DNA from 2 places in the Sphingomonas sp. PvP055 genome. Region 2 is predicted to be linked to the other one. Evidence: riboswitches for the same ligand, from Rfam matches in the RefSeq annotation. Region 2 holds a riboswitch; the other holds the start of a gene.
What was found. Region 2 has a riboswitch for thiamine pyrophosphate ahead of thiC (phosphomethylpyrimidine synthase ThiC). Riboswitches for the same ligand answer to the same signal wherever they lie in the genome.

Region 1 (3,416 bases), 2.3 Mb from region 2:
TGTTTCAGTCCGACCGTGATGAGGTCGTGCCGGTTGAGGCTATATTCGCGCGTCCCCATGAAGCGGACGTCGTTGATCGTTGCCGCGACGACGGTGTTCCCGTCGAGCTTCGCCGAACCGGGCACCAGCACCGGGCGATGCCCGGCGACGCTGGCATCGTCGGGATAGATGTCGAGGCCGTATTCGTCATACGCAACGTCGAGCCGCGTCGCGAGGACGTCGAGCGTGGTTTCCAGCTCCGCGGTCGGGCTCCACTGTGCCGAGATCAGCCCCGACAGCCGCTTGCGGTTCTCGGTCTCGACCGTCGGTCGCGTGCGGCCCGGCGTGTAGAAACCGGTCCCGAGTGCCGAACTGAATTTGTCGAGATACCAGCCGGTGTTGTAGAACCGATCGTTGCGGACTTCCTTGCCCCAATATTGCGCGCCGGCGAGGATTCCGAAGGTGCCGTCCTTGCTCTTGTAGCTCGTCAGCGCGGTCGCGTTCGGCGTGACCTTCTTGGCGAGCGTTGTGTAGGTGCCGCGCAGGTTGAGCGTGGTCTTGGTCCCGACTTCGAGCGGGCGGAAGGTGTGGACGTCGATATTGCCGCCCAGCGCACCCTCGGTCATGTCGGGCGTCGGCGTCTTGACGACGTCGATCTGCGACACGAATTCGGCGGGCAGCATTTCGAAGCGGAACTGGCGGCCGTTGGCACCGCCATTCTCGATCAGATCGTTGATGGCGACCGGGCGGCCGTTGAGCAGCGTGCTCTGGAATTGCGGCCCGAGCCCGCGGACGCTGACATAAAGGCCTTCGCCGCGTGGTCGCGTGATTGCGACGCCGGGGACGAGCTGGAGCGCTTCCGCGACGTTCTGGGCGGGAAACTTGCCGATGTCGGTCGCGTTGATCGCATCGACGCCGAACCCGGCCTTGCGCTTTGTCTCCGTCGCTGCGGCGAGGCTGCGGGCGTAGGAACCAGTGACGATGATGTCACCCTCGCCAGGGGCGCTGGAGTCGTTCGCGGGGGCGCCTGCAGCAGCCGAAGGCGCGAGCGTGGTCTGGGCGGCGGCGGGAAGGGCGACGCCCAATGCCGAAAAGGTAAGCGGAAGCGTCGCCAGAATCAGGCGCGAAGAGTGCAACATGTTGTGATTTTCCCCCAACGGACCGTTCGATCCGACGAGCGTCCCTCTAGGGTGGGTCTGTTGCGGTTTGGCGACGTATACGTTGCACTAGCGTTACGACACCGTTTCAAAGATGTGACGCTGACCGGGAGAAGCCGAGGGGTGTAACCGGTGGATAAAGTGTTTCCACTTCCAGACCGATAGCCTAAGGGGCCGCATCCCCGGGGGGCCGCTGTTGCGCGGCTGAGAGGTGGGCTGCAGCCCATGACCCGCTGAACCTGATCCGGCTTATCCCGGCGTAGGGAGGGCTGGCGGAGTGTCCGTTGTCCCCCCGTGTGGAGTGGACTTGGAACGATGCCGGGCATGATTTCGTACGATGGTTTGAGGGTTCGACGCGGCGCGCTGGTCCTGGCGGCGGGGCTTCTGACGATGCCTGCGGCCGCCTGGGCGCAACAAGCGAGCGAGGACACGGCGGACATTCGCGTGACGGGGCACCGCGACCCTGAAGGACTGTTGCCCAACCAGACCGCGCCCAAGGCGGTGAGCGAAATCTCCGCCGACTTCATCGTGAAGCAGGCGCCGACGCTCAATGCGTTTCAGCTCGTCACGCTGTTGCCCGGCGCAAACGTGGCCTCCAGCGACCCCTATGGGCTGTCGACCAGTTCGAGCCTGACCCTGCGTGGGCTGGGGCAGGATGAGATCGGCGTTCTGCTCGAGGGCGCGCCCCAGAACGACATCGGCTATTATTACGCCTATCCGTCGCAATTCGCCGATCCGGGGAACTTGCGGACGATTAGTCTGGCGCAGGGATCGGTGGACATCGATTCCCCGACGGTCGGCGGGGCGGCCGGGCTGCTGTCGCTGACGCTAGACGACCCCAAGGCGACGCGGCAAGCGGTCGTCGATCTCTCGCTCGGCTCGTATAACGCGCGACGCGTCTTTGCGCGGGTCGATACGGGGACGATCGGTACGACTGGTCTAAAGGCGTTCGTTTCCTATTCGAACACGCGGGCCGACAATTGGCGCGGTGCCGGGTTCGACACTCGCCAGCATGTCGATGCCAAGCTGTTGCGCGAGTGGGGCAATGGTAATCGCGCAAGTCTGGCCATTTCGTACAATGACGCGAATTCGTCCAGCTATCCCAGCCCGACGCTGGCCGACTGGCAGGCGGTCGGTCGCGGGTTCAATTACGACGAGCGCTACACGGCGGGGAACACCAATTACTGGCGGCTGTACCGGGCACCGTTCCGGAGCCTCTACGCGGCGGCCCCGGTGCATGTGAGACTAAACGATCGCCTGACGCTCGACAGCACGAGCTATCTCCAGTTCGGCTACGGCAATTCGCCTTATGGCACCGAACTTGCCACGACCGGCAACTTCCTCGGCAACGAAGAGCTGGCGCAGCCGATCGCGCTGCCGGGGGCGGTGGATGGGGTTGCGACGGTGCTCGGCAATTACACGGGCGACCAGATGCGCACCGGCAATGTCAGCAAGCTGACGCTGCAGGCGGGTCTCCACCGGATCACCGTGGGCCTGTGGTTCGATTACGGAACGGACCGAGTGACGCAGACCTACACCTCGATCGATGCCGAGGGGAACCCGACCGATCGCTGGGGATACCGCGACCGGGCGATCCGCACCGCCGATGGCCGCCTGCTCGCTTATGAGAACCAGCGCACCGTTACCGTGACGAAGGGCTTTTTCCTCGCCGACAGTATCGCGCTCACGCCGCGTCTCACGCTCGATGCCGGGTTCAAGGGCGTCAACCTGCTGCGAAGCGGCCGCAACTACTTGCCCGGGCCGCAGACGAACGTGCGTCGCGACAGCTTTGCCGCGCTGCCGCGGGCGGCGATCCATTATGCCGTCAGCGATCGTCAGCAGATCTTCGCCAACGTCACGACCAATTTCCGGACGCCGAACGAATTCACGCTTTACGACAGCTATGCCGGCGGTGTGCTCTCCACGCGCGGTACGGACTCGCTGAAGAACGAATATTCGGTGTCGCAGGAAGTGGGCTATCGCTACATCGGCCCCAATCTCTCCGCATCGGCGACCGCGTTTCACTATAAATTTCGCAACCGGCAATTGGCGACCGTCATCGTTTCGGGCGGCGCGCAGGTCAATTCCACGCTCAACGCCGGGGGACAGTCGTCCTACGGGATCGATGCGGAAATCGATTACCGCCCTGCGAAGGGCGTCAGCGTCTATTTGTCCGGCGAATATCTCCACGCCCGAATCGACGACGACCTGCCGGCCGGCGGGGACTTTCTGCCGACGCGGGGGAAGCACGCGGTTTCCAGCCCGACCGTACAGTTCGGC
Region 2 (3,416 bases):
GGACGAGATCGCACACGTCACCTTCCTCCGCGCGCAGCTCGGCACCGCAGCGGTCGCACAGCCTGCGATCGACATCGGCTCGACCGCGACCAGCGCGTTCAGCCTCGCGGCGCAGGCGGCGAAGATCGTGGCGACCGGCGCCGCGTTCGACCCTTATGCCAGCGACGAGGCCTTCCTGCAGGCGGCGTTCCTGTTCGAGGACGTCGGCGTCACCGCCTATCGCGGCGCATCGGCGCTGCTGACCAGCAAGGTCTATCTCGAAGCTGCCGCCGGAATCCTTGCGGCGGAGGCGTATCACGCGTCGATCATCCGCACCGTGCTCTATTCCAAGGGCGTCGCCACGCCGAGCCTGCGCACCAATGCGGATGCGATCTCGAACACGCGCGATGCGCTCGACGGGATCAGCGATTTCGACCAGGGCATTTCTCCGGTGACGATCGCGAACAGCCAGGCACCCGCGCTGAACGGTCTGACCGCGTCCAACATCGTGCCCACCGGGCAGGATGGCCTTACGTTCGGCCGCGCTACCGGGAACGTGCTCAACATCCTGTATCTCAACACCTTGCCGGTCTCGAAGGGGGGCTTCTTCCCCAACGGTGTCAACGGCTCGATCGCGACCAGCGCCACCAACTGACGCCTGTCCGATGCCCTTTTCCTTTTTCGCGCCCGTACCGGAGTGTTTCCAGTGATCGATAGCGACCTTCTTCTTCAGGCGATCGACGCGAGCGACCGCCGCCGCGATGCCCGCCGCCAGTTCCTGCGCACCGCGGGCGCTGCTTCGGTAGTGGCCGGTGGCGGCGCGTTGCTCGCCGCTTGCAGTAATAACGACACCAACAGCCTCATTCCCCCGACGCCCACGCCGACCGCGACGGCGACTGCCACCCCCAGTCCCGCGTCGACCGACGTGCTCAAGGACCAGGACACGTTCAACTTCGCGCTCAACCTCGAATATCTCGAGGCGCAATTCTATAGCTTTGCAGTGACGGGCGCGGGGCTTCCCGCTGCATTGCTGACCGGCACGGGCGCGCAAGGGGCGGTCACCGGCGGGCGGCAAGTCACCTTCACCGACCCGGTCGTGCGCGAATATGCGCGTGAGATCGCGGCAGACGAGGTCGCGCACGTCGCGTTCCTGCGCTCGGTGCTCGGCACCTCGACCGTCGCGCAGCCCGCGATCAACATCGACGGCGGCGCGAACGGCGCGTTCACCCTGGCGGCGCGTGCGGCGGGGATCATCGGGATGACCGACACCTTCGACCCGTACGCCAGCGACGAGAATTTCCTGCTCGCGGCGTTCATCTTCGAAGACGTCGGCGTCACCGCCTATAAGGGTGCCGCCCCGCTGATCGCGCAGGCGCTGCTGATCGACGCGGCGGCGGGCATTCTCGCGACCGAGGCGTATCACGCCGGGCTGATCCGCACCGTCCTCTACACCAAGGGAATCGCAACGCCGTCGCTGCGGATCAAGGCGAACGCGATCAGCGATGCGCGCGACAGCCTCGACGGGACGAGCGACCTCGACCAGGGGATCGGCGACGGCACGACCGCCAATCTCGTCCCCACCGACGCGAACGGTATCACCTTCAGCCGCACGCCGGGGCAGGTGCTCAACGTCGTTTATCTCAACCGCAACGCGGTCGTCGGCGGGGGCTTCTTCCCGGCGGGCATCAACGGCACGATCAAAACCAGCGCCGCCAGCTGACGGCGCTTTTCATCGCGGTGTGAACCGCGTACAAGACTGATATTCCCCGGGGGGCTGCGCCAGAGCAGCTGAGAGGTGGCTGAAGCCACGACCCGTTTGAACCTGATCCCGTTAGCACGGGCGGAGGGAGGGAGCGGTGTCCACGCCCGGGTTCCGTTGTCGCTCGTCCGATTTTGAGGAGCGACACAATGGCCGACATACCTGCCCGCACCGAAATTGGCGTCACCACCGGAGCGATCCGTGGCTCGCGGAAAATCCATGTCCCCAGCGCCAACATCCCCGGCGCGGGCGTCGCGATGCGCGAGATCATGCTCGATCCGTCCGCGCTGGAACCACCCCTCCGGGTCTACGACACCTCCGGCCCGTACACCGACCCCCGCGCACAGATCGACATCAACCAGGGGCTCCCGCAGCTCCGCCGCGACTGGATCCTCGCGCGCGGCGACGTCGAATCCTATGACGCACGCGAAATCCGCCCCGAGGACAATGGCCTCACCGGCCCCGATCGCTCGGCAGGCGTCCCGCAATACCCCAACGTCATCAAGCGCCCCTTGCGCGCCAAGGCGGGCGCAAACGTCAGCCAGATGCATTACGCGCGCCGCGGCATCATCACCCCCGAAATGGAATATGTCGCGATCCGCGAGAACCTCGGTCGCGCGGCGGCCAAGGAGAAACTGATCCGCGACGGCGAATCGTTCGGCGCGAGCATCCCCGATTACGTCACCCCCGAATTCGTCCGCGACGAAATCGCCCGCGGCCGCGCGATCATCCCCAACAACGTCAACCACCCCGAATCCGAGCCGATGGCGATCGGCCGCAACTTTCTGGTCAAGATCAACGCCAACATCGGCAATTCGGCGGTCGCGTCGAACGTCGCGGCCGAGGTCGACAAGATGGTCTGGTCGATCCGCTGGGGCGCGGACACGGTGATGGACCTGTCGACGGGCCGCAACATCCACGACACGCGCGAATGGATCCTGCGCAACGCGCCCGTCCCGATCGGCACCGTGCCGATCTACCAGGCGCTCGAAAAGGTCGGCGGCGTCGCCGAGGACCTGACCTGGGAGATCTTCCGCGACACGTTGATCGAACAGGCCGAGCAGGGCGTCGATTACTTCACGATCCACGCGGGCGTGCGGCTCGCCTATATCCCGATGACCGCCAAGCGCGTCACCGGGATCGTCTCGCGCGGCGGCTCGATCATGGCGAAATGGTGCCTCGCGCACCACAAGGAGAGCTTCCTCTACGAACGCTTCGACGAGATCACCGAGATCATGCAGGCGTATGACATCGCCTACTCACTCGGCGACGGCCTCCGCCCCGGCTCGATCGCCGACGCGAACGACGAAGCACAGTTCAGCGAGCTCTACACCTTGGGCGAACTCACCCACCGCGCGTGGAAGAGCGACGTCCAGGTGATGATCGAAGGCCCCGGCCACGTGCCGATGCACAAGATCAAGGAGAATATGGAAAAGCAGCTCGAAGTGTGCGGCGAGGCGCCGTTCTACACGCTCGGGCCGCTCACCACCGATATCGCGCCGGGCTATGACCATATCACCAGCGGAATCGGTGCGGCGATGATCGGCTGGTATGGCACCGCGATGCTTTGCTACGTCACCCCCAAGGAGCATCTCGGCTTGCCCGACCGCGACGACGTCAAGGTCGGCGTGGTGACCTACAAGCTCGCCGCGCACGCCGCCGATCTGGCGAAGGGGCA

Region 1: another riboswitch for thiamine pyrophosphate. It lies ahead of ABIC16_RS12850 (TonB-dependent receptor); the one in region 2 lies ahead of thiC (phosphomethylpyrimidine synthase ThiC).

Annotation. Positions count from the first base shown of each region.
Region 1 covers NZ_JBEPNS010000001.1:2,725,446-2,728,861, reverse strand. Annotated here, with positions in the region: gene ABIC16_RS12855 (TonB-dependent receptor) at 1-1,118, opposite strand, end outside; TPP riboswitch at 1,310-1,419, shown strand; gene ABIC16_RS12850 (TonB-dependent receptor) at 1,452-3,416, shown strand, end outside.
Region 2 covers NZ_JBEPNS010000001.1:408,560-411,975, forward strand. Annotated here, with positions in the region: gene ABIC16_RS02040 (ferritin-like domain-containing protein) at 1-634, shown strand, start outside; gene ABIC16_RS02045 (ferritin-like domain-containing protein) at 686-1,699, shown strand; TPP riboswitch at 1,737-1,845, shown strand; gene thiC (phosphomethylpyrimidine synthase ThiC) at 1,888-3,416, shown strand, end outside.